DNA from 3 places in the Streptomyces sp. NPDC051018 genome. Region 1 is predicted to be linked to each of the others. Evidence: riboswitches for the same ligand, from Rfam matches in the RefSeq annotation. Region 1 holds a riboswitch; each other region holds the start of a gene.
What was found. Region 1 has a riboswitch for cobalamin ahead of ACIBCM_RS07470 (prenyltransferase/squalene oxidase repeat-containing protein). Riboswitches for the same ligand answer to the same signal wherever they lie in the genome.

Region 1 (3,207 bases):
CGGTGGTCCCCGGCTCGCTGTCGCACCACTCGCCCGCGCGGATCAGAATGCCGGTGAAGCCGCCGTCCTCGCACTGGAGTCCGGTCAGCCGGGCCACCGAGGCGGGCGGCGGTGTCGCCTTTCCGTTGAGCAGTGCCACCACGGCCAGGGCCTGGCCCTCGGCCTGGAACGTGGTACGGAAGTCGCCCTCGGTGAGGCAGCCGGGCACCGGCTCTGCGCCCGCGACGGGGGCCGGGCAGACGTACTTCAGCAGATCGCCGAGGAGGTCGCGTCCGCCGAAGGCGCGCGGGTTCTCTCCCGCGGCCAGGGCGACGAGGGCGAGCCGGGCCGCCGCGGTCGCGCTGGGAGGCTGGTCCTTGCCGTCGGGGTAGGCGTACGCCTCGGTCTGCGCCGGCGTGGCGAGGTAGGCCGCGGCCTTCTTCGCGGCCGGGGAGCCGCGGTCCGCGGCGGCGAGCGCCAGCACGGCCTCGGCGGTCTCGGTGTGCCTCGGCGCGCCCGTCTCGGGGTCGACGACCCGTTCCCCGTCCTTGAGTTGCTGGCCGAGCCAGCGCACCGCGGCCGGTACGTCGACCGATCCGGGCGGCACACCGGGACCCCCGGGGTCTCCGGGGCCGCCCGGCCCGGGATCGCCCCCGGCCCTGACGTCGTCGGGGGAGAACGAGGGCTTCCCGGTGGTGCCGCCGATGTCGGTGGCTCCGAAGACCCAGGCGTCGACATCGCCCGCGCGCGGGGTGCGCGACATGGCGCCCAGCGGGCTGTAGGTCCAGCTCTTCTGACCGGGCGAGGCGATCCAGTACGACCAGTAGGCGCTGGCCTGGGGCGTCTGGACGCAGTCCTCCTGGGCGGGGGTCGGGTACTGGGTGCCGGTGCTGCCGTGGCCGATCCGGCAGATGAAGGCGTCGCCGTGGGACTGGGTACCGGTGGTGGTGAACCCGGCCTCGTGGAGCAGTTCGAAGCCGGTGGTGGGCGTGGTGTCGCAGCCGCGTTCGACCTTCCCGCCGAACTTGCTGAAGTCGACGGCGACGACGGCGCCCTTCTGCGGGGTGCACTCCTCCACCGGGGCCGCGGTCGCGGTCGCCGGTGCCGTGAGGAGCGACACGGCCGCGCCCAGGGTCAGCAGTGCCGCCGTCCCCAGGGACAGCAGCCGTCTGCCCCTCGATCTGTACCGATCCGCATGAAGTCCCGTCCCCACCGCTGCCCCTCGGTTCCCGCGCGGCACGGACGGAAACGTGGCGACGGCCCGGGGTCCGGTGAACCGGCCCCTGGGCGGGACGACCACGCCGTAGTCCGCGACGGCGCTGTACTCGTGCTGCTTTCCGGGCACCAGGTAATCCGGCTCGTCCCGCGTACTGATGCGCGGAACCTACGGTTGCGGGTCAGCGCCGGACTTCGACCGGCTTCCCCTGGTGCTGAACAGTTGTCAGCCGGAGTGCAACACGGGTGAACGACCACCGTCAAGATGGCGTAAGTCTCAGCTGCGGACCAAACCCCGCGTGATGGGGCATCTGGCGCGGACGGGACGGCTCGGGTAGCGTCCGGGGCTGCCGCACGGGGGAATCCGGTGGGAATCCGGGGCTGACGCGCAACGGTGTGGGACGGCAAGGAGCCGTTCCGAGCCCGAATGCCCGTGCGGTGAGGCACCACTGGAAGCCGTATGCACGCGATCCGGACAGCGGCCCCGACTTCCCGCCCGCCCCCACGGCGGCCCGGGCAAGGACGGCATGGCCGCGTCCCGACTCCACAGGGAGCAGGCCCATGTCGCCCATCCGCCCCAGACACCGCCTCGCGCTCGCGGTGCCCGCCGTCCTCACGGCGCTCGCCCTGGCCGCGCCACCGGCCGGCGCGACCTCCACCCCCGCCGACATCGCCACCTCGAAGACGAACGGCGTCGCCTATCTGAAGTCCCTTCAGGCCGCGGACGGTTCATACGCCGGATCGGGTCTTTCCAACGAGTGGGCGTTCAGCGCGTTCGCGGCCGCCGGCACGGCCGTCGTGGACGTCTACCCCGGCACCGACACCACCAAGAACGCCCGTACGGTCTACCGCAATCTGCTCTCCACCGCGGCCTGGCCCTCGGCCTCCCCCGTGGTCACCGACTACCAGCGCGCGACCCTCAACGCCTACGCCGCGGGCATCGACCCGGCCCGGGTCTCCGCCTCGCGCAACCTCATCGCCCAGATCTACGGCTACTGGCAGACCGCGGAACCCGGCTACTTCGGCCCCTCCGCCAACTTCAACGGCACGGTGTTCGCGGCGCTCGCACTCGTCGGCGCGAAGACCCAGGCGGGCGCCACCCGGGTTCCCCAGGCGCTCGTCGGCTCCATGGTCGCCCGCGTCCGCGCCAACCAGCACACCGACGGCGGCTGGGCCCACAGCAAGGCCGAGGGCAACCCGGCGGCGCTCGCCCAGCCCGGCGACATCGACATGACCGGCGCGGCCCTGGCAGCGCTCTGCGTCTCCGGGGTGCCCGCCACCGACACCGATGTGGTGCAGGGCAAGAACTTCCTCAAGTTGAAGCTGGCCAACGCCTCCGGCGCCTTCAACTCCCTATACGGGGCCAACACCAGCTCCAACGGCTGGGCCGTCGCCGGGCTCAACGCCTGCGGTATCAACCCCCAGACCGGCGACTTCCTCACCCCGGCGGGCAAGACCCCCGTCGACTTCCTCATCGCCAACCAGTACAACCCCGGCGGCGGCTTCAAGTACAAGCCCACCGACGGGGTGCCGTCCGCCTACTCCTCCACCGACGCCCTCCGGGCGGTCGCCGGCGGCGGATTCACCTCGGCCCCGCCGCTGCCGACGACCGCCGGCGCTCCCCAGTGGGTCGCCCAGCCGTCGTTCACCGCCGGTACGGCCACCAGACTCGCGCTCACCGTCGACGACGGCGCGGGCGGTCTGAAGGTGTGCTCGGTCTCCCTCACCCCGACCGGGACGACCACCACGCTCGGCGATGTCCTCACCGCGGCGGGCTCCGGCGCCACTCCCTCGGGCTGTGTCACCTCCGTCACCCCCGCGTCCGGCAGCGGCACCGTCACGGCGGTCAACGGCAAGGCCAACAGCGGCTCCAACACCTGGAAGGCCAGTGTCGACGGATCCGCGTTCACCACCGCCTCCCGTGGCACGGTGGTCAACGTGGGCGCCACCATCGCCCTGCGCTGGGGCCCCTGACCCGGCCGGGTGACGCCGGCATTCGGCCCGTCCCCGGGC
Region 2 (3,207 bases), on a different contig from region 1:
CGGGGCCGTCGCCGGGGCGAGGAGCCGTTCCGCCAGCTGTCCGAAGACCAGCCCGAAGACCGTCCACAGGGTGACCTGGATCGCGAGGGTCGCCAGCCGGAACTCCCAGACCACGGTGGCCGGGAAGCCCTTCGGGACCTCGTTGAACGACGGCAGGAACACAAACGCGACCCCCACGGCCACGACGAACCCGGCCGCCGCGGCGACGGTCGCGTTCCAGTTCCCCAGCCGGGGCGCCAGCCGCTTCCCGGCGATCACCGCGGCCACCGCCAGCAGCACACTGAGCACGATCATCAGGAAGTACAGCGCGGTGCGCCCGCCGATGGTGCCGGGGTCCCCGACGGCCGGCGGGTTCGGCGGGTACTTCAGATACGGCACGACGTACACGGTGACCAGTGCGCCGAGGGCCACCAGCGCGGCCGTCGCGCGCGGGCCGAACCGCCCGATACGGCCGAGGGCGACGCAGTACGCGAGCGCGGCGATCCCGCCGATCGCGACGCCGAAGACCAGGACGCCGGTGGCGAGACCGGCGGTCGACTGCATGGCGCGGCTGACGAGTTCCTCGCCGCCGTGCTCATGGCTGCCGGCCTCCTCGAAGGCGATGGCCGCGTCCACCGGGCCCTCGCCGATGAAGTACGCGACGGCCAGCGCGAACACCCCGGCGACGAGGCCCGCGAGCATACCGCGCACCAGCAGGGCTCTGACGGATATGGAAGGCATGGGTGAGTGTTCCCCTGTGTGGTGAAGGCGGCTCGGTCCGCTGCTGCGGACAACGCGTCCGAGATACGGCGCCGGGGCGCCGCGAGAGGGATTCCGGAGGGGGGTGTGCCGCCGGAACGATGTGTGTGCGGGCGAGGCGTCCGGGGTCCGGAGGACATCCGTGTTCCTGGACTTCCGTGTCCCTGGACTTCCGGGGTCCGTTGACGTCCGGGCGCGGCCCTCAGTGGCAGGGGAAGCCGAGCAGATGACGCCCGTCGTGGACCCACTCGTGGACGGTCTCTCCGGAGACGAGCGCGACCGCGCCCTGCTCCGCGCCGACGAAGTAGAGGAGGACCAGCATCAGCAGGCCGAAGAAGGCGGCCCAGGGGGCGATCGCCCTCAGTGAGACGGGGGTGAGTGCCGGTGCGGCGGCGGGTGCGGGCGCGGCGGACTGAGCCATGGCAGAACCTCCTGAGGGAACAACGCGTCCCGGTCGTGGTGCCTGGGACGAGGGCGCTGGGTCTGACTTCCCGCAGAGGTACGGGTACACAGTGGCGCGACCGTGCCGGATTCTCACCGGACTTCCGTCACGCCCTCGTCATGTCCACGTGACCGTACCGTGTACGGCCGGGTGCCGCCATGGCTCGTACGTGCGCAAACGCGCGAACGGCACGGGAAGGGAGGCATGTGAACTCCCGTGATGTGCTTGGCTCTTGGAGCACTCGACGGGAGGGAGTGGGGAGATGACGGTACGGGTGACATTGATCTCACCCGCGACGACGTCCGCGCTGCGGGAGGCACGTTTCGAGGGGGAGGTCTCCCTCGACGAGCAGGGTCTCGCCGCCGCGCGGGCCGTGGCGGGCACCCTGTCGCGCGCCGGGCGGCCGTTCACCGGCCCCTCCCTGCGCTGCCGGGAGACGGCCCGCGCCCTCGGGCTGGCGGCGGAACCCGTGGCCGGACTCGCGGACTGGGACGTGGGCCGCTGGCGGGGACGGCGGCTCGCGGAGGTCACCGGGACCGAGCCGGAAGCGGTGTCCGCGTGGCTCGCCGACCCCTCGGCCGCCCCGCACGGCGGTGAATCGCTCGTGGCGCTGTGCGAACGGGTGGGCGGCTGGCTGGCGGCCCTGCCGGACGGCCAGGTGCTGGCGGTCGTGGAACCCGCCCTGGTCAGGGCGGTCGTGGTGCATGCGCTCGCCCTGCCCCCGGAGGCGTTCTGGCGGCTGGATGTGCCACCGCTGGCCCTCACCGAGCTGACCGGCCGCTCCGAGCGCTGGAATCTGCGCTGCGGGAGCCCGTTGACGGCGGGCTGAGGGCGTCGGCCGGTCCCTGGGTGCGGCCCGGCCGCGCCACCGGCCCCGCACAGGTGCGCTCCGCCGGACCGGTGTCCCGCGCACCGGGATGCATCGGGGCGTACGGTGACGTAACGGGACCCGCTGTCGTGCACCCACCACGCCGGATGCCGCCGGGCCGGCAGCCGCCCACGAAGCCCTCCGGCCCGGCCGCCTGGAGCGAGCGGGCAGAGATCTCCGTCTCGGCCCGTCGACCGGGCAGAACCCCCGAGGCGTAACGTCGACGCGTACCCGCACATCTGCAAGGAGCGCTGACGTTTGACCGAGGAGGAGTTCACGGACTTCTACACCCGATCCGTGCACCGGCTCACCGGCCAGCTGTATGTGATGACCGGGGACTTCCACGAGGCCCAGGACGTGGTCCAGGAGGCGTTCGTACGGGCCTGGGGAGCACGCCGCCGGCTGGAGCGCGAGCGGGGGCCCGAGGCATGGGTGCGGACGGTCGCGTGGCGACTGGCGGTGAGCCGCTGGCGGCGGGTCGTGCGGGGCCGGCACGCGTGGAAGTCGCGGGACGACCCCCTGACGAGCGAAGGGCCGGATCCGGGCATGGTCGATCTGGAGCGAGCGCTGCGCCGTATGCCCTTGCGGCAGCGGCAGTGCGCCGCCCTCTTCTACGTCTGTGATCTGCCGGTGGAGCAGATAGCGGCCGAGACCCGGCTCTCCACCGGCACCGTCAAGACGCATCTGTCCCGGGCCCGCGCCAAGCTCGCCGACCATCTCGGCCGGCCGGATCATCCCGACCGGCCCGACCTTCTCGACCGGCCCGACCTTCTCGACCGGCCCGACCTTCTCGACCGGCCCGACCTTCTCGACCGGCCCGACCTTCTCGACCGGCCCGGCCTTCTCGACCGGCCCGGCCTTCTCGACCAGCCGGATCATCTCGACCCGCCCGACCTTCTCGACCAGACCGATCACCATGCACCGACCGGGGAGAGCCGTGATGTCTGACCTCGACGACCCCGTGCGGGCCGGACTGCGGAGCGCCGCCGGCCGGGCGGCTGAGCACGCTCAGCCGATCGACGCGCGTACGGTCGTCGCCAAGGGGCGGGAGCGCCGACGCCACAGACTGATGGCCGCGACCGGTGCGGGTGTGCTGTGCGCCGTGGTGTCCCTGGCCTCCGTGGTCCTCACGAGCGGGGAGACCGCGCCGGTACGGCCG
Region 3 (3,207 bases), on a different contig from region 1:
GCCCGCACCCTCGCAGATCACGGCGTCGTACGTGCTCCGCAGCTCCTCCAGGCACTCCACGACGGTCCCGAGCAGCGCCTCCTGACGGCCGCCGTGGTAGCCGCGCGCGCTCATCTCGCCGACGGGCCTGCCCATCAGGACCACCTGGCTGCTCCGGTCACCGCCGGGCTTGAGGAGGACGGGGTTCATCAGCGCGGTCGGCTCGACGCGGGCGGCCTGCGCCTGCATGGCCTGAGCGCGGCCGATCTCCGCGCCGTCACGGGTCACGAACGAGTTCAGGGACATGTTCTGCCCCTTGAAGGGAGCGGTCCGCACCCCCTGCCGCACGAGCCAGCGGCAGATCCCGGCGGTGACGACACTCTTGCCCGCGTCCGAGGTGGTCCCGGCGACGAGGAGCCCGCCCCCGCGCCTGCGGCCGGTCATCGGGCGCCTCCCCGGCGCAGCCGGTTCGCCGCGGCGCCCGCCGTACCCGCCGCCCGGCGGAACACCGGCCGTGCGGCGACACAGGCGCCGAGCGCGAGCAGCCCGACCCGGCGCGACAGCCGGACGGCCCGTTCGATGTCGCCGATCCCCACCGCGCGTCCCCCGCCGTTGAGCACGGGCCGGTGCTCGACCCGGCCGCCGTACGAGAGGGTGCCGCCGAGCCGTACTCCGAGGGCTCCCGCGAACGCCGCCTCGACGGGGCCCGCGTTGGGGCTCGGATGCCGGTGGGCATCGGACCGCCAGGCCCGTACGGCTCCGGGCGCGCCGCCGCCCGCGAGCACGGCCAGCGCGGCCGTGAGCCGGGCCCCCGGCCAGCCGGCGAGGTCGTCGAGGCGGGCCGAGGCCCAGCCGAACCGCCGGTAGCGGGGGGAGGTGTGACCCACCATCGCGTCCAGGGTGTTGACCGCGCGGAACCCCGCCAGCCCGGGAACTCCGGCCAGCGCGCCCCACACCAGCGCCCCCACGACGGCGTCGGAGGTGTTCTCGGCGACGGACTCGACGACCGCGCGCGCGATCTGCTGCTCGTCCAGGGCGTGCGGATCACGTCCGCACAGATGCGGCAGCCGCTCACGGGCCGCCGCCGTGTCGCCCGCGGCGAGCGCCCGCCCGACGGCACGGGCCTCCCGCCCCAGCGAGGTACCCCCGACGACGGTCCAGGTGGCGGCGGCGGTCAGGGCCAGGGAGGCGGCGGGGCTCCGGCGCGCCCCCCGGGCGAGGAGCGCGGCACCGGAAGCGGCGCCTCCGGCGCACACGGCGGTGTGCAGCGCGCCCCAGCCGCGGTGGTCGCGCCACAGGACACGCTCGACGGCGCCCGCGGCCCGCCCGAACGCGGCGACGGGGTGCCCCCGGCGGGGATCGCCGAGCAGCAGATCGCCGGTGAGGCCGAGAGCGGCGCCGTACGCGAATACTCGGTCGGCACGCATGGGTCAGGCCGTTGCCCCGCCTCGGGGGAACGGTGAACCCGGTGCCGTGCCGGGCGCCTTCAGCCCCTTCGGAGCTCCGGGCGCTCCCAGTGCGTTCGGGGCATTCAGTGCATTCAGGGCAGGAGCTGAACCGCAGCCGCGCATGGCGAAATGTCCTCACTCAGGGTGTCCGCGCCCTGGTTCGACGAGTCCGACGGTGAGAGTTCCTGGCTCCCGGGAGTCATTCCCGGTCACAGTGGCGGGACCGCGCCGGATTCGCACCGGCTTCCTCTGCCTCCGTCGTGATGGCCAAGGAAGTCCACCACGCTCCGAGAACACCCGTCAACCTGCCTTTGACCTGCGGAGGGGCAGTGTGCTGAGCCCCACATCCGGACAGCCGGAGGGCCGGGCACCCCCATCGGGTGCCCGGCCCTTCGACGGAAACGGGTGAGGCGCGGACGTGAGTCCCGACGGCCGCGGCCGTCAGGTGACGATCAGATAGATCCCGTACGCCACGGCCGCCGTGCAGAGCGCGAAGCAGGCGTACGCGCCGGTACGGGCGAGGGCCGCGGAGCCACCGCCTCCGCCTGCCGCCGACTCCTGCTTGCTGAGCGCGACCACGCCGACGGCGAAGAGACCCACCACCACCACGGTCGACACGAGGCTCACGCCGAAGACGGAGCCGAGGGCTTCCCAGTCGATTTTCATGCTGATCTGTCCTTACACCGCGGCCCGGCTCGCCGGACCCGCTTCGGGGGCCGAGGGAGCGGGGGACGGGATGGTGGTCTTGAGGTCGTCCTGGGCGAGGGCGGCGTTGACGGCGCCCACGGGCTCGCCGTGCTCGACGTCGTTCACGTTCGTGTGGTCGACGACCTGGCGGCGCGAGACCAGCCAGATCGCGGCACAGGAGGCGATCAGGAAGACGGCGACGGCCGCCACTCCCCAGTCACCCTGCTTGGTCACGAACTCGGAGCCCGCGGCCACCAGTGCGGCGGCCGGCAGCGTCAGACCCCAGGCCACGAACATCCGGGTGGCGGTGGACCAGCGGACCACCCCGCCCTTGCGGCCGAGGCCGGCACCCATGACGGCACCGGAGCAGGAGTGCGTGGTGGAGAGGGAGAAGCCGAGGTTCGAGGAGGCGAGGATGACACTGGCCGCGCTGGTCTGGGCGGCGAAGCCCTGCTGCGGCTGGAGGTCGGTCAGACCCTTGCCCATGGTGCGGATGATGCGCCAGCCACCGAGGTAGGTGCCGAGCGCGATCGCGACGCCCGCGGAGACGATGACCCACATCGGGGGGTTGGAGCCGGGGGAGAGCACATCGCCGGCGACCAGGGCCAGCGTGATGATTCCCATCGTCTTCTGGGCGTCGTTGGTGCCATGGGCCAGCGAGACCAGACCGGCCGAGGCGATCTGACCCGCCCGGTAGCCCTTCTCCGTGCCCTTGCCGTCCGCCTTGCGTCCGATGCGGTACGTCAGCCTGGCGGCGAAGAACGCGCCGATGCCGGCGACCAGCGGCGCGGCGACGGCGGGAATCAGGACCTTGGTGACGACCGTGCCGCCGTTGACGCCGCTCATGCCGACCGAGGCGATGGTCGCACCGATCAGTCCGCCCATCAGGGCGTGCGAGCTGCTGGACGGCAGGCCTATCAGCCAGGTGGCCAGATTCCAGAGGATGGCGCCGACGAGCGCCGCGAAGATGACTTCGGGGGTGATGCCTGACTCGTTGACGATGCCGCTGGAGATCGTCTTCGCGACCTCCACCGACAGGAACGCGCCGACGAGGTTGAGCACGGCGGACATGGCCACCGCGGTCTTGGGCTTC

Region 2: it holds a riboswitch for cobalamin, as region 1 does, so the genes downstream of both, ACIBCM_RS09725 (CbtB-domain containing protein) here and ACIBCM_RS07470 (prenyltransferase/squalene oxidase repeat-containing protein) in region 1, are expected to answer to the same signal.
Region 3: it holds a riboswitch for cobalamin, as region 1 does, so the genes downstream of both, ACIBCM_RS03665 (cobalamin biosynthesis protein) here and ACIBCM_RS07470 (prenyltransferase/squalene oxidase repeat-containing protein) in region 1, are expected to answer to the same signal.

What each region holds. Positions count from the first base shown of each region.
Region 1 is NZ_JBITFN010000003.1:253,118-256,324, forward strand. Features, by position in the region: gene ACIBCM_RS07470 (prenyltransferase/squalene oxidase repeat-containing protein) at 1-1,192, opposite strand, end outside; cobalamin riboswitch at 1,305-1,449, opposite strand; cobalamin riboswitch at 1,552-1,627, shown strand; gene ACIBCM_RS07475 (hypothetical protein) at 1,756-3,168, shown strand.
Region 2 is NZ_JBITFN010000004.1:202,473-205,679, forward strand. Features, by position in the region: gene ACIBCM_RS09720 (CbtA family protein) at 1-720, opposite strand, end outside; gene ACIBCM_RS09725 (CbtB-domain containing protein) at 941-1,159, opposite strand; adenosylcobalamin (AdoCbl) riboswitch at 1,206-1,299, opposite strand; gene ACIBCM_RS09730 (histidine phosphatase family protein) at 1,443-2,009, shown strand; gene ACIBCM_RS09735 (SigE family RNA polymerase sigma factor) at 2,307-2,996, shown strand; gene ACIBCM_RS09740 (hypothetical protein) at 2,989-3,207, shown strand, end outside.
Region 3 is NZ_JBITFN010000001.1:901,282-904,488, forward strand. Features, by position in the region: gene ACIBCM_RS03660 (cobyric acid synthase) at 1-423, opposite strand, end outside; gene ACIBCM_RS03665 (cobalamin biosynthesis protein) at 420-1,406, opposite strand; cobalamin riboswitch at 1,586-1,725, opposite strand; gene ACIBCM_RS03670 (hypothetical protein) at 1,869-2,093, opposite strand; gene ACIBCM_RS03675 (anion permease) at 2,106-3,207, opposite strand, start outside.